Cellulophaga sp. L1A9: one gene and its partner. The protein of the gene in region 1 interacts with the protein of each later gene in a pairwise test. Links are inferred from orthologs where the notes say so. Each region holds a gene or a part of one and is shown in the gene's direction. Other genes may lie near its edges. The genes, in order: GQR94_RS14135 and GQR94_RS08800.

Region 1 (7,829 bases):
CAGAACGGCCACCGATTGGGTTAGCAGATCCATGAAGGAGTTGACCAGAGGTAACACCACCCGCCAAGTTGCGGTAAATGTTCATGTCTTCAATATTCACCACATCTTCCATGGTAACTTCAGCAGAGGAGTTTTGCCCTGCTTCGTTTACATCTAAAAGCGCTATATGGGTATGTTCATCTATGATTCCAGCGGTTAAATGCTTACCAGTAGCATCAATAACTTTTGCACTGCCTGCATTTAAATTAGTACCAATTTTGGTTATTTTTCCGTTTTTAATAAGAACATCAGTATTTTTTAAAACTCCTGCATCTTCACTCGTCCAAACGGTAGCGTTTTTAAATAAAAGCGTTTCTTGTTGTGGTATAGAAGTATAACCGTATCCAATGTTAGGGTAGGTTATAGGCATAATTTTAGGAGTCTTTTTCTCCTTTTCATCTTTATCTTTGTCTTCAAAGCTTTTTGTTTTATTCGCTTTAAAAGTAGTTTCTTTTCCATTTGGCAAAATGAGTCGCCCTGATAATTCATCAGTTGTAGTCACTAAACCAGTCATCCGGTATATTTTTTCACCTTTATCCGTAGAAAAAGATAAATCCAACCAGTCGTTCGCAAAACTAATTTTAGACTTTAGTTTTACAGTGTCTTGCTTGATTTCAACTTTAGGTTTGCTAGCTTCTCCACTAATTGAAATTGCAAAAGCAGTACCGTCAGTATTTAAACTATAATCACCTCTAATATCTTTTAGGTTGATGTCATTTACAATAGTCTTACTGCCTTGGACCCAGTTTTCATATAATGTGGTTCCTTTTTCAAAAATATCACCAGAGGTAATTAGGAAGTTGGCATAACTACCTGATTGTAGTGAACCTATTTTTGAGCTTTTGCCTAATATTGAAGCAGGAACAGTGGTTAACGCTTCTAAAGCTTTCGTTTTTGAAAGTCCGTAAGTAATAGCTTTCATTAGATTTTCTTTAAACTTTGCAGATGATTTAGAATCATGCATTGTAAAGGAAAAAGAAATACCATTATCGGCCATCATTTTAGGATTTAATGGCGCTTGGTTCCAGTAACGCATATCCTCTAAAGAAACATATCCTGCTTGGTAAGGGTTAGATACGTCATAAGCATCAGGAAAATTTAAAGGCAAAATATATTTGGCACCAGTTGCTTTTATGTCGGCAATACTTTCGTATTCATCACCACCCGCAACAATTGCATATTGTATTCCATTTGCATCACCAATTTTATCAGCTAATAAATCATTGCCTTTATCTTTAGCTTCAAAAATTTGGACTAAATTTTTATTGGCAATCAGCGCTTCTAAAGACCGGTCTTTAGTATCAGATTTTCCTTGAGCATACCAATTCATATCACTATACATCTGACGCAGTAGGGCAGTAGTTCCCATCAATGAAGTTGGGTACGATTGATTTTTAATTACACTACGTTCAAAAGAGAAATACTGAGCAGATTTATCATCGAGTACACGGTTAGCATCGGTACCCTCTGTATTTAACGCAATTAAAACCCCTGTGCCTCTAGCAATACCATCTTGAAGATGTGAGTTTACAACACCAAAGCCCGCTTTTAATAATTCTTTAGCTTTTTTAGAATCATATTTAAATGTGCTGATGCCGTTATTTTCGGGCATAATATGGTCATTCCAATAAAAACCTTCTCTTGAAGGTTCATATTCTGCGGTTCTACGACCTCTTGCAGGTCGTTTGGGTTTTTCAATACCAAAATCAGAGTAGATATCAATAAAAGAAGGGTAAATAGATTTTCCGCTTAAATCAATAGTCACCGTGTTTTTTGGTAGGCTTACCGTTTTACCAGCTTGCACTACTTTACCATTTTGGATTAAAAGTGTTCCGTTCTCAATGATTTGAGTTGGCGTCACATAAATTTTAGCATTGGTAAAAGCAGTGAAGTTGTTGTTTTTAGATTTAACGCCATCATTTTTGGGAAAATAATCTTGCGCAAATAGATAACTGCTGCACCATAGGAAGGTGAGCACGAGTAATCGCATTTTCATATATGTAGTTTTAGTTAATTAGTCTGTCTTAAAAATAAGTTAAATTGGTAGTATATGGAAAGTATTACTTTGATTTTAACAGATTATTGGCAAGCTTATATTGACTTATAAAAAAAACTACTTTTAAATTGAAGATAGGTATTTTAGAGCGGGTATTTTTGATGATAACTTACTAGCAAAAAAACAACTTTGCTGTAGCTCTTAATGCCATCTTCTTGCTTATTTACTTTTAGAAAGGAATTAAAAACTGCTTTAAATAGGGGTTCTGTTACGTTTTCATACTGCAACCAAAAGGTGTTTAATTCCTGATAATTTTGTAATACACCAGCGTTTACTTTAGCTATTAATCTTTTAAAAAGTGCATTATCATTCTCTTTAATATTGCTTAAACAGTAACTCAATGCATACGCATATGCCGAATATTTAAATTGTATATCGTCATTATTTAAGGTGACTAAATAGCCGATTAAATTGGTTTCATTTTCTGCGGAATACCCCAGTTGATGTCCTATTTCATGACCTGTAATAACAGGAAAACGAAATGCAGGGATCAGCCCATTTACTTGTGCTTCATTCGTGAACGGATTTAAATATCCGCCATACCCCATGTAACTTAAGGGATAGCTGAACAAAGATTCTTTTATGCTTTTTTGATGATACCCTAAAAAAGGATGAATTTTTTCTAAGCTTTTGTATCCTTCAATAGTTTTCTTAAAAATTTCTTTATTGGAATAGGGAATTTTCACCATTTTAGTGGAATCGCCCACAAGGGTCATTTGTGTTTGGTTTGTTTTTAGGATTAAAGTTTCAACAAAAGAAATGAGCTCTTTTTTTGATGTCTTTTCTTCCAACGCTAATTTCTTTGAAATAGGTTCCCGATGGTAGTTGAGGCCCCATGATATATTAAAAGTAAAATAGGCGACCGCGAGAACCACAGTTACATTTCTTAAGAAAAGTAGTTTATGAGCTCCTATGTGTTTTCGTTTTACAATAAGATACCTAAGTGCATATAGAATGAGCAAGGCATATAATACATCACCCACGGAAAAAGGAACCCATCCTAAAAGAAAACGAAAAAATTTTGAGGAATATAAATAGATGCCTGTGCTGAAATATTTTTCAATAAGCTCAGGATAGTTGCTTAGCCATTGAACCAGAAGAAACTGAAGTGGTAAGCTTAATGCAATTGCATTTTTAAATTTATTATTCATGCATCAAATTAAAAATTTCTAGTCTCAAAAATACGGTATTCTTTAAGTATCCGTATTTTTGAAGAAGATAAAAAAAATATGAGTAAAGAGATAAGACAACTAGAGCCTAAAGCTGTTTGGAATAAATTTGCAGATTTAAATGCGGTACCACGACCTTCTAAAAAAGAAGAGCGGGTTATTGAGTTTATGTTAGATTTCGGGAAAAGTTTAGGGTTTGAAACTTTTAAGGATGACGTAGGGAATGTGATTGTTAGAAAGCCAGCAACTAAGGGTTTTGAAAAGCGTAAGATGGTAACGCTTCAATCTCATTTAGATATGGTCCACCAAAAAAATAATGATACTGTTTTTGACTTTGATACGCAAGGTATAGAAATGTTTATAGCAGAGGATTGGGTAAAAGCAAAAGGGACTACCCTTGGTGCAGATAATGGTATGGGAGTAGCTACAATAATGGCACTATTAGAGAGTACAAACATTCCGCACCCCGCTTTAGAAGCATTGTTTACTATTGATGAAGAAACGGGGATGACCGGTGCTATGGGTTTAAAAGGAGGTGTGCTAAAAGGAGCTATCTTACTTAATTTAGACACGGAAGAAGATGATGAAATAGACATAGGTTGTGCAGGCGGTATTGATGTGACTGCGAAACGTAGCTATAAAGAGCGCTCTACACCAATGGGAGCTGTTTCTTTTGAGGTAAAAGTTCAAGGGCTTACTGGTGGGCATAGTGGAATGGATATCCATAAAGGTTTGGGCAATGCCAATAAATTAATGAACCGAATCTTGTATTTAGGTTCAGAAAAATATAAGCTTAGAATATCAGAAATTAATGGCGGAAGTCTCCGGAATGCTATACCAAGAGAAAGCGTTGCCATTGTTTGTTTAAAAAAATCTAATGTTCAAGATTTTAAAAAAGACTTTGAGATTTGGGCGAATGCAATTAAGGCTGAAAAATTAGGTACAGAGCCTAATATGGTGATTAGCTTATCTGAGGCTAAAAAACCAAAATCGGTTATGCGTTTTAAAACACAATCAGATCTTTTAAAAGCAATATACACTGCACATAATGGTGTATATGCTATGAGTGCCGCTATTGATGATTTAGTAGAAACCTCTAATAATGTGGCGCGCGTAAAAGTAGAAGGTGGGAATATACATATTGGTTGTTTAACACGTTCTTCTGTAGATTCTTCAAAAATGGATTTAGCATATGCTTTAAAATCTGCTTTTGAATTGGCGGACTGTAAAGTAACTTTAAGTGGAGATTATCCAGGGTGGAACCCTAATCCAGATTCTGCTATTTTAGAGGTGTTAAAAGTACAATATAAAACTGTTTTTAAAGAAGAGCCAAAGGTAGTGGCTTGTCATGCAGGTTTAGAATGTGGAATTCTAGGACAGAATTATCCAGACCTTGATATGATTAGTTACGGACCAACAATTAAAGGGGCGCATTCTCCAGATGAACGTGTTAGTATTTCATCTGTACAGAAGTTTTGGAAGTTTACTTTAGATATTCTTGAAAATATTCCGGAGTAAATAAACCATATTTGCACTTTTAAAATTAAATTTGAAACTTAAATAATTAAACCATACATAATGAAAACAAGTATTTTAATGGCTGTTTTTGCTTTAGGAACAATTAGTTTGCAAGCACAATTCGGTAAAGCTTTAAAAAAAGGGAATATTGATGCGGGGAAAAAAATGGTCGCTGCAGCATCTTTAACAGATGAAGATATGGCAAAATTGTCATTAGAATCTGTTGTTTGGATGGATGAAAATAACCCTGTAGGCGAAGCTGGTGATCCATATGCAGATCGTTTGGCAAACTTAGTAAAAGGTTTTGAAAGTGAAGACGGTTTAGATTTGAACTATAAAGTGTATTTAGTTACCGATATTAATGCATTTGCTACTCCGGATGGTAGTGTACGTGTCATGGCTGGATTAATGGATTTAATGTCGGATGATGAAATCTTAAGTGTTATTGGTCATGAAATAGGACATGTTAAATTAGGACACTCAAAAGAGCGTTATAAATCTGCATACAAAATTTCTGCAGCTAAAGATTTGGCGGTTGCCAATACAAATTCTGGTAAAGTATTAGCAGACGGTGAAATTGGTGGTTTTGTAGAAAATGTATTAAATGCACAATTTTCTCAGACGAATGAATCTGAATCTGATAAATACGGATTTGAGTTTTTAGTACGTCATGATTTAAATTACCACGCTATGGAAGGTGCTTTTCAGAAATTAGCATCCTTAAGTGATAATGGAGGTAAAGGATCTTTAACTTCTTCTCACCCAGGTTCTGCAAAACGTTCTGAAAGAGCTAAGGAATGGGCTGAAAAACAAGATGCTAAGAATTAAAGAATAGATTTATACTATAGAAAAGCTCCTTACAAACTTAATTTGTAAGGAGCTTTTTTTTATGTGTTCCTAGCTGTGGGCTAGTAGGTAGGATTTTTGGCTAACATTTCTGCACGAACTAATTTCCCTGAAACGGTAAGCTCGCTTTCTGCCCAATTTCCTGTGCCACTGGCACCAGGTGTTAAAGCTGCGGCACTCTCATCTTTATCGGCTATAGACCAATTACACCAAGAAATTTTGTTGTCGTTTAAATAACTCCACCAAGTGTTGGCAGAAGCTTCATCAATATACCCGTTACCAGAAGCTTCTGTAACACCGTATTCTGTAACAAAAATGGCTAGGTTATTATTTAAAGCAATTTGCGCAATATCTCTTAGTTCTTGTTTATGGCTCGATGCGTAGTAATGCAATGTATAGGCAACATTATCATCATCAATTTCATTACCTACCACCTCGTCTACACGTTGAGACCAAGTTCTTGTGCCACAAATTACAATATTATTAGCATCGTATTTTCTAATCTCTGCAATTACACTCTCATGATAGGGTTTTAAAACACCAGCCCAAGAAACATCTAAAGGCTCGTTATAGGTTTCATAAATAATATTGGGTTGGTCGCCATATTTTTGAGCTACTTCAGCGAAAAATGCTTTGGCTTCCGTAAGATAGTTTTCGGCATGGTGGCTATGCCAATCTACAATCACATAAATACCAGCTTCAATAGCAGCATCAATCACAGTAAATACTTTTGCCTTTTCGGTTTCAGGATTACTGATGTATCCATCTGCATCTTCAATACCCATAGAAGCTCTAATTACTGTGGCATTCCAATCTGTATGCAACCAGTTTACAGTTTCTGTGGTATAATACTGTCCCATCCATTGGCTCCAAAATAAAGACATGCCTCGGAGTTGAATAGGATTATTATTTTTATCCACAATTTTAGTTCCAGAAACACTTAATTGTCCGTAGGCTTCCACAACGTTTGTAGCGGTTTCACTGTTGGTATTATCTTCGGGTTCAGTCTCTGGTTCTGCTTCTGGCTCTACTTCCGGTTCTGGAGTAGCTGTTTCTTCTGTATCTACAGGGTCATTAATTTCTGGTTCTGCATCAGAACTACAGGAGACTAAAAAAAATAGGCTTAAAAGTACTGTTTTGAAAAGGGGAATTCTCATAATCATTATTTATATAGGTTAAGGTCTAAAGGTATAGTAAATAAAAACACCTGCATAAAGCAGGTGTTTTTATTTTCAGGTAAAAGGCTAATTTTAATTATTCGCCAATACTTACCATTTCTAAATCGAAAACTAAATCGGTGCTTGCTGGTATTGGACCACGACCAGATTCGCCATACGCTAAATGCGAAGGAATAAAAACACGTATTTTCTGACCTACTTTCATAGTCATTACAGCTTCTTTGAAACCTGCAATCATTGGTGCATCCATACTCACTAACATTGGCATTGGTTCGTAGCCACCTTGATCTCTTCTGTTAAAGTTAAACTGACCGTTTAAAGTAGATATTTCTTCCATATTACTGTCAAACAAACGGCCATCTTCAAAATATCCCGCATAATATAGATTAGCAGTCTGGCCTACCTTAGGTTTCTCGCCTGTTCCTTCTGTTAGTGTAAATATTTTTAAACCAGATGCAAGTGTCTTTGCTGTTTTTTTCTGATTTTCTAAGGCTTCAACGAAACTAGATTGTGCTAGTTTTAATTTTTCCTCACGTTCTGCTTCTATTCTTATTGCTTCTTTTTCTCTTACTTCTTCATCAGCAAAATATTGTTTCATTACGGCAACAGCATCAAATTTCTTTGCGTCTTTACCGTTTCTGATAATTTTTATTTTGTTCATGATCACCGCATCAACAGGCTTGTTATTCTGGCCTACTGCTACATTGGCAATACTATCTACTACTTCTATTCCGGTAACAACCTCACCAAAAACGGTATGTTTATTGTCTAACCAAGGCGTAGCTTTATGGGTGATAAAAAACTGACTCCCGTTTGTTTTAGGTCCTGAATTAGCCATAGATAGAATTCCTTTTTTGCTGTGGCTTAAAGAATCTGCAAATTCATCAATAAAACGATATCCAGGATTTCCCGTTCCTGTTCCTGTAGGATCGCCACCTTGAATCATAAAATCCTTCATCACACGGTGAAATGTAAGTCCGTCATAATAATTTTTTCCTTTTAAGCTATCCGTTACAAAAGGGT
Region 2 (7,782 bases), 1.2 Mb from region 1 along the record:
CACCATTTTGTGTCATATATACCAAACCATCGTCACTACCCGTATAGATTAAGCCGAATTTAAATGGAGATTCTGATAGGGTAGTTAAAGTTCCAAAAGCTACATTGCCTTCTTTGCCTCCGTTGGTTAAATCTGTAGATATGGTTTCCCAATCTGTTCCTTGGTTTAGGGACCTATGTAATTTATTGCCTCCTAAGTAAAGTATGTCTTGATTGTGAGAAGATAGTAGAATAGGAGTTTGCCAATTAAAACGGTAAGGTGTTTCTCCCAATTCGTGTTTAGGCTGAATATAATCTCGTTTTTTGTTTTCTAAATCTAAACGAAAGTAGTTTCCAAACTGAAAACCAGTATATATAATATTCGCATTCCGGTTATCTATTTGAACTTGCATACCGTCTCCACCCAAAATAGATTTCCAAGGATAATCTCCAGTTTGATGCCAAGCTGTGCTTTCTTCTGCTGTATTCGGACCTTTCCAGACGCCATTGTCTTGAAGACCGCCATAGATATTATAGGGTTTTTCGTTATCGACATTAATAGCATAGAATTGGCCCACGGCAGGAGTGTTGCTTTTAATCCAATTGGCGCCATCATCGTAGGAGATATTTACGCCACCATCATTTCCATTTATTAAATGACCAGACATTTTAGGGTTTACCCATAATGCATGATGATCCGCATGAACATTATCACCATTAATAGAAATATAGGTTTTTCCGCCATCATCGGACCTGATGATAGGTACTCCAGCAAGATAGATTTTATCAACATTGCTAGGGTCTACATTTATTTGAGCAAAGTAATATCCATAGCTGTAAAACAAATCATCTATGTAATTTTCGTTTTGTTTTTCCCATGTAATTCCTCCATCATTACTTCTGTAGACTTCTGCGCCAATTACTGGGGTATCAAAAAGCATGGAGTTGGCGTCTTCTAAATATTTCGCTAAATCTATTGGTTTTACACTTCCGCTACGCACCAATTGTTTTACATTATCTGCTCGGTATTTTTCTTGAAAACCATTAGTTTTCAGGTACTCGTTTAGTTTTTTGTCTTCTATTTTTAAAAGATCGTCGGCGGTCATCGACTTAAAATCTTCTTTCGTTAATCCCTCAGATTTTTTTAATGATGCTAATTTTTCTCTTCTAGATTGGTTGTCATGAACAGCATAAACGGTATTTTCATCAAAAACAGCTAGACCAATTCTGCCGACACCTTCGCCAGTAGGAAAGCCGCTTGTAGGTGTAGTTACTTTTGTCCAAGTAGTACCTGCGTCGGTACTTTTGTAAATTCCTGAACCATTGCCATTCCCTATGAAATCCCATGCCTTTCTACCTTTTTCCCATGTGGCCGCGTACATGATGTTAAAATTATTAGGAGCAAAAGCAACATCTATAACACCTGTCGTAGTATTAACAAATAGGGTTTTTTTCCAGGATTTACCGCCATCTGTTGTTTTGTAAATTCCACGTTCTTCATTGTCAGAATACAAATGACCGGTAGCGCCAACAATTACATCGTCTGCATTGTTAGGGTTTATAAGTATTCTTCCGATATGTTGAGAATCTAATAAGCCAGCATTTTCCCATGTTTTTCCTTGATCTGTAGATTTTAAGATACCAATTCCGGCATAAGAAGATCTGGAAGCGTTATTTTCTCCAGTACCTACCCAGATAATACCATTATTCCAGTCTACAGCAATATCACCTACATTTTGAGTGGGAGCATTGTCTAAAATAGGAATAAAGGTGGTGCCATTGTTCTTCGTGTGCCAAACGCCTCCAGAGGCATAACCTACGTAAAATTCTGTAGGGTTTTTGGGGTTCACATCAACATCTACGACGCGCCCACTCATTACAGTAGGGCCTACATTGGTAAAAGGTATGTTTTTTACAATGGAACTATTTGTTAATTGTTCTTTTTGGCGCAATGCATTTGCAATATCTTCTGAGCTTGAAGGAGCGTTTTGTGCAAAAATAAACGTAGCAGAAAGGAATAGGGGTAAGCCTAAAAATTTGTTCATAATGTGTTGGTTGTAATTAGTCATCGGAAAGTTAAGAAATCTAGCGTAAAGATTACAAGGACTTGACTTTAAATGAGAAAATATTACCTTTCTATTAACAGGGGCTTGTGTGTATTAATTCTTACTTTTGAAGTGATTAAAAGTTATAGGCGTTTTAATTCGCAATTCTTACGATTTATATGTCGCGGCAATGTATAGCTGATTTTAATAAAAAAATATCTTTTACAAATGAAATACGATTTAATAAAAAATTCACTTTTTATAAAAAACAGAAAGAAATTTATGGCAGCTATGCTTCCTAAAAGTATAGCTGTTTTTAACTCTAACGATGTGTATCCTATAAGTGCAGATGCCACAATGCCTTTTGAGCAACACCGAGATATATTTTACCTTTCGGGAGCAGATCAAGAAGAAACTATTTTAGTTTTATTTCCTGATGCCTTAAATAAGAAACACCGCGAAGTACTTTTTGTTCGTGAAACAAATGAGCATATTGCGGTTTGGGAAGGAGAGAAACTGACGAAAGAAAAGGCAACTTTGGTTTCTGGGATAGAAACAGTATACTGGTTGTCCGATTTTGAAAAGATTTTCTTCGATTTGATGACGGAAGCAAGTACAATCTATTTTAATACTAATGAGCATTACCGCCAAGCGGTAGAAACGCAAACCAGAGAAGACCGTTTTATTCAGAAATGTAAATTACAATTCCCTGCACATCAATATGCAAAAAGCAATCCTATTTTACAGGAAATTAGAGGCGTAAAAGAACCGGAAGAATTGGCGTTAATGCAAACGGCTTGTAATATCACAGAAAAAGGATTTAGAAGATTGCTTGGTTTTGTTAAGCCAGATGTATGGGAGTATGAAATTGAAGCAGAACTCTTGTATGAATTTATTCGCAATAGATCTAAAGGTTTTGCGTATACCCCAATTATAGCATCAGGAAATAATGCCAATGTACTTCATTATATAGAGAACAACCAGCAATGTAAAGCGGGCGATTTAATTTTGATGGATGTCGCAGCGGAATATGCCAACTACTCAAGTGATTTGACTAGAACCATTCCTGTTAGTGGAAAATTTACGCCAAGACAAAGAGAAGTGTACGATGCTGTCCTACGTGTTAAAAATGAAGCAACTAATATGTTGGTTCCAGGAACTATCTGGTCAGAATATCATAAAGAAGTGGGTAAAATAATGACTTCGGAATTAATCGGACTTAAATTACTCGATAAGGCAGATGTGAAAAATGAAAATCCAGAATGGCCAGCTTATAAAAAATACTTCATGCATGGTACGAGTCACCATATAGGATTAAATACCCATGATTACGGTGCGTTAAAAACACCAATGAAAGCAAATATGGTATTTACGGTGGAGCCAGGAATTTATATTCCAAATGAAAATATGGGAATTCGTTTAGAAGATGATGTCGTAATTCAAGAAAAAGGAGCTCCCTTTAATTTGATGCAAAACATTCCTATCGAAGCAGACGAGATTGAAAATTTAATGAATAAAAACTAATGTTTTCCAATGATTATAGATGTTCATACGCATATAAATAACTACCATGAAGATCGTGTAGTTTCTCTTGAAGAGTGTTTAGATAAGCTTACACAGACCATGATTGAGAATAACGTAGATTATTCTTTGGTTCTAACCTCCTATAAGGTAAATGAACACAGGCCAAGTACAAAGCAAGTCGTTGAGGCCATAAGTGGGAGAGATAATTTGGGGGTTGTAGCAGGTATAAGCTACCTTAATTATACGTATAGAGACTTAAGAGAAATAGGCGATTATTTGGAGCAAGGACTGATAAAGGCCTTGAAATTTTATCCTGGATATGAGCCTTTTTATCCGAACGATATTCGGTTAAAAGTGGTGTATGAAATGGCATTAGAGTATGATGTTCCAGTAATGTTTCATTCAGGAGATACCTATGCGCCAACGGGTAGAATTAAATATTCTCATCCTATTCATATTGATGATTTGGCTGTAGATTATCCAGACTTGAAGATTGTTATTTGCCATGTAGGAAATCCGTGGATTAAAGATTGTATGGAAGTAGTCTATAAGAATAAGAATGTGTATGCAGATATTTCTGGATTGGTATTGGGTGATTTTTCTACCAAATTTGAGAAATACATGAAGAAAGGTATCGAAGAAATGATTACGTATGCAGGGAATCCAAAGTATTTACTTTATGGTACAGATTGGCCCATCTCTAATATGAAATCATATTTAAAATTCATGAAGCACTTGAATATTCCTGAAGATAAGAAAGAATTAATTCTTTGGCAGAACGCTGCAGAATTGTATAAGATTGATATTTCTAAGTTGAAAAAATAAAAAACGACCCATAGCGGGTCGTTTTTTTATAAAAGTGTAAAATTTATAGTCCAGGAGACAATACCGTATCAATAACATGTATAAAGCCATTAGACTGCTTAGCATCAATAATAGTTACAGTGGCCATGTGGCCTGTTTCATCTATAAGCTTTAGGTTTTTACCGTCAAACATCGCTTTTAAAATTTTGCCATTCAACGTTTTAAATTCTGTTTTTCCTTTTCCTTTTTTTACCGCTTTGATTAAATCTTCTGAGGTATATTTTCCAACCAAAACATGGTATGTTAATATGGATTGCAGTTTTTCTTTATTTTCATTCTCTAATAATCCGTTTAGAGTGCCTTTTGATAATTTTTCAAAAGCAGTATCGGTTGGAGCAAAGACGGTATAAGGTCCTTCGCCTTGTAATGTTTGTTTAAGATCTGCAGCAATTATAGCGGCCGATAAAAGAGTATGATCTTTAGAATTTTGTGTATTGGAAACAATATCTTTATAGGGATGTGTCTCTAGGTTTTCAATATTTTTTGTTTCTTCTTCTATTTCCTTATCCTTTTTCGTTGACATATCTTGCCCAAAAGAGAAATTTGCAGCTAGGATAAAGACTGATAAGGATATAGATTTTAAAAATGCATTGGTTATCATGAAGAACTACTTTGTTTGATTATGTCATATCTACGGAGTTTTCCTCTTTAAGGTTTGCTTTTAAATTACCTTTATGAAGAGTTTAACTAAATACGGGGCGCACTTTTACTTTGACGCCTTATCTAAAATAGATATTTTCGCCCAGAAATCCGATTTTATTCTATTGTAAACGAACATATGAAAGAAATAATTACAACGATATTTTTTCTAATTGCAGTTATTGACCCTTTGGGCTCAGTGCCTGTTTATTTAGAAGCAACCAAAAATTTTGATAAAAAACATAAAAGAAAAATAGCGGTAAGAGCATCATTAATAGCTTTTGTAATCTTACTTTTTTTTATCGGGATTGGTCAATTAATTTTAGAAGGAATGGAAGTTTCTTTAGATGCATTTCAAATTTCTGGGGGTGTTATTCTTTTTCTATTTGCTTTAACAATGATCTTTGGTGATGGAAAACCCGAAAATGAAAAAAATCAGATTAAAGATTATAAGCATGTTTCCATTTTTCCGATTGCGATTCCTTCCATTGCATCGCCGGGAGCAATTATGGCGGTAGTGTTAATGACAAACAATAATATTTACTCGGTAGAGCAACAAGCCATAACTACAATTTTAGTGTTAATTGTGGTAGCCTTGACATGTTTACTGCTATTGGCTGCTAATGTAGTTCAGGAAAAAGTTGGCGAATATGGGATTACAGTGATTAGTAAAGTAATGGGGCTGATCTTGGCATCTTACGCTATCCAAAGTATTTTAACAGGTTTAAAAGAGTTCTTTACTATACTACATTAATTTGTGAGCAAGATGAAAAAATTTAAATTTCCGACAGCGCAAACCATCTTAATTGTTATCGCTTTATTGGTGGCTATTTTAACTTGGTTTATACCAGCAGGGAAATATGACTCATTAAAATATAATGCAGCCAATAACACATTTGAAATAAGTAGTACCACAGAAACAGAAACTATCCCTGCTACCCAAGAGCGTTTAGCGCAACTAAATATTCAAATTCCATTAGAGAAATTTACCAGTGGGGCCATTTATAAACCTATTAACATCCCGAATACTTACACGCAGTTAACGGCAAACCCACAGGGATTTTCAGAATTTGTACAAGCACCAATAAAGGGGATTATAGAGGCTTCAGATATTATATTTCTTGTTTTAATCATTGGAGGGTTAATTGGGATTATGAATCATACCGGTGCTTTCGATGCAGGAATAGCCAGTTTGGCAAAAACACTAAACGGTCGCGAATATATTCTGATTATTGTGGTGACCACTTTGGTGGCTATTGGGGGAACAACTTTTGGTTTGTCTGAAGAAACCATGGCTTTCTACCCTATTTTAATTCCTGTTTTTTTAGCAGCAAAATATGATGCATTAGTGGGACTGGCTTCAATTTTTATTGGTTCAGCTGTTGGTTGTTTGTTTAGTATCACCAATCCTTTTGCTACAATTATTGCCTCTGATGCTGCGGGAATAAGTTGGACAACAGGGATGATGGGACGTTCCGTAATGTTGTTACTCTGTCTAATTGTCTGCATTGTCTATATTCTTCAATATGCTAAAAAGGTAAAAAAGGACCCTACCAAGTCCTTGATTTATGACCAGAAGGAAGAAATGAATGCGGCTTTTGGCCTGAAAACAGAAAAATTGTTAGTGCTCTCGCCACGATTAAAATTTATATTAATCGTTTTTTCATTATCCTTTGTGGTCATGATTATCGGGGTGTCTTTTTTAGATTGGTGGTTTATAGAAATGACCAGTACGTTTTTAGTAGCGGCAATACTTATTGGAATCATTGGGAGAATTAAAGAGCATCAATTTGTAGAGGCTTTTGCAAAAGGAGCAGGAGAGTTATTGAGTGTTGCCTTCATCATCGGGATTGCACGTGGGGTTACTACTCTTATGAACGATGGATTAATCAGTGATACCGTATTGTATTATGCTAGTACCGCTACTGAGGGAATGAATAAAGGAGTTTTTGCAAACCTATTGATGTTTATCTATTCTGGCTTGGCTTTTTTTATTCCTTCACAATCAGGTATGGCAGTATTGACCATGCCAATTATGTCTCCTTTGGCAGATACGGTAGGTGTTGGGCGTGAGGTGGTGGTAAATTCTTATTTGTATGGTATTGGTTTATTTTATTTTATTAATCCAACTAGCATGATCTTGGCGGCGCTTTCTGTAGTTAAGATTGGATATAATAAATGGCTGAAATTTGTATGGCCATTACTTTTAATTTTAACAGTATTGTCAATGCTGTCGTTGACTGTTTCCGTTTATCTGTGATATTTTGTATAATGGGGTTCTGTTCTTGAAAGCGTACCTTTGTTATAGTATTAAATTAAAAAAACAATGTTATGCTTGGTTTAAAGTTAGCAACAGACCCGCGTTGGGCCAAATTAGTTGAGACCAATATTGAAGAAATATTGACAGACCATGCATGGTGTGAGCAAAAAGCTGCTACAAACGCAATTACGATAATTTCATTAAATTCTGAGCATGAAGAATTGGTGACCGAATTGTTGAAGCTTGCACAAGAAGAGTTGGAGCATTTTCAAATGGTACATGACATTATTAAAAAACGCGGATATACTTTAGGAAGAGAACGTAGAGATAGTTATGTGAATGAATTGTTTAAAGTGCAAATGAAAGGCGGTAGCCGCCAACAAGCTTTAGTAAATAGGTTATTATTCTCTGCTATGATTGAAGCGCGCAGTTGTGAACGCTTTAAAGTGTTATCTGAAAATATTAAAGACGA

What was found.
Region 2: the proteins of GQR94_RS14135 (region 1) and GQR94_RS08800 interact in binary tests that used the Escherichia coli proteins (3 or more experiments, as listed by UniProt). The link is inferred for Cellulophaga sp. L1A9 from one-to-one orthologs.

What each region holds. Positions count from the first base shown.
Region 1 is NZ_CP047027.1:3,223,158-3,230,986, forward strand. The notes cover bases 2,687-5,553. They hold GQR94_RS14135 (aminoacyl-histidine dipeptidase), read left to right. Parts: upstream 2,687-3,324; coding sequence 3,325-4,782; downstream 4,783-5,553. Other genes in these bases: GQR94_RS14130 (DUF3810 domain-containing protein), read right to left, coding at 2,687-3,246; GQR94_RS14140 (M48 family metallopeptidase), read left to right, coding at 4,843-5,553. In the rest of the region: GQR94_RS14125 (amidohydrolase family protein), read right to left, coding at 1-2,035; more of GQR94_RS14130, read right to left, coding at 2,179-2,686; more of GQR94_RS14140, read left to right, coding at 5,554-5,610; GQR94_RS14145 (glycoside hydrolase family 5 protein), read right to left, coding at 5,691-6,785; GQR94_RS14150 (peptidylprolyl isomerase), read right to left, coding at 6,883-7,829. UniProt on the Escherichia coli protein: Dipeptidase with broad substrate specificity. Requires dipeptide substrates with an unblocked N-terminus and the amino group in the alpha or beta position.
Region 2 is NZ_CP047027.1:2,044,130-2,051,911, forward strand. Bases 1,580-4,399 are described here. They hold GQR94_RS08800 (aminopeptidase P family protein), read left to right. Parts: upstream 1,580-2,251; coding sequence 2,252-3,547; downstream 3,548-4,399. Other genes in these bases: GQR94_RS08795 (glycosyl hydrolase), read right to left, coding at 1,580-2,023; GQR94_RS08805 (amidohydrolase family protein), read left to right, coding at 3,557-4,372. Outside these bases: more of GQR94_RS08795, read right to left, coding at 1-1,579; GQR94_RS08810 (fasciclin domain-containing protein), read right to left, coding at 4,416-5,012; GQR94_RS08815 (MarC family protein), read left to right, coding at 5,190-5,804; GQR94_RS08820 (YfcC family protein), read left to right, coding at 5,817-7,310; GQR94_RS08825 (tRNA-(ms[2]io[6]A)-hydroxylase), read left to right, coding at 7,382-7,782.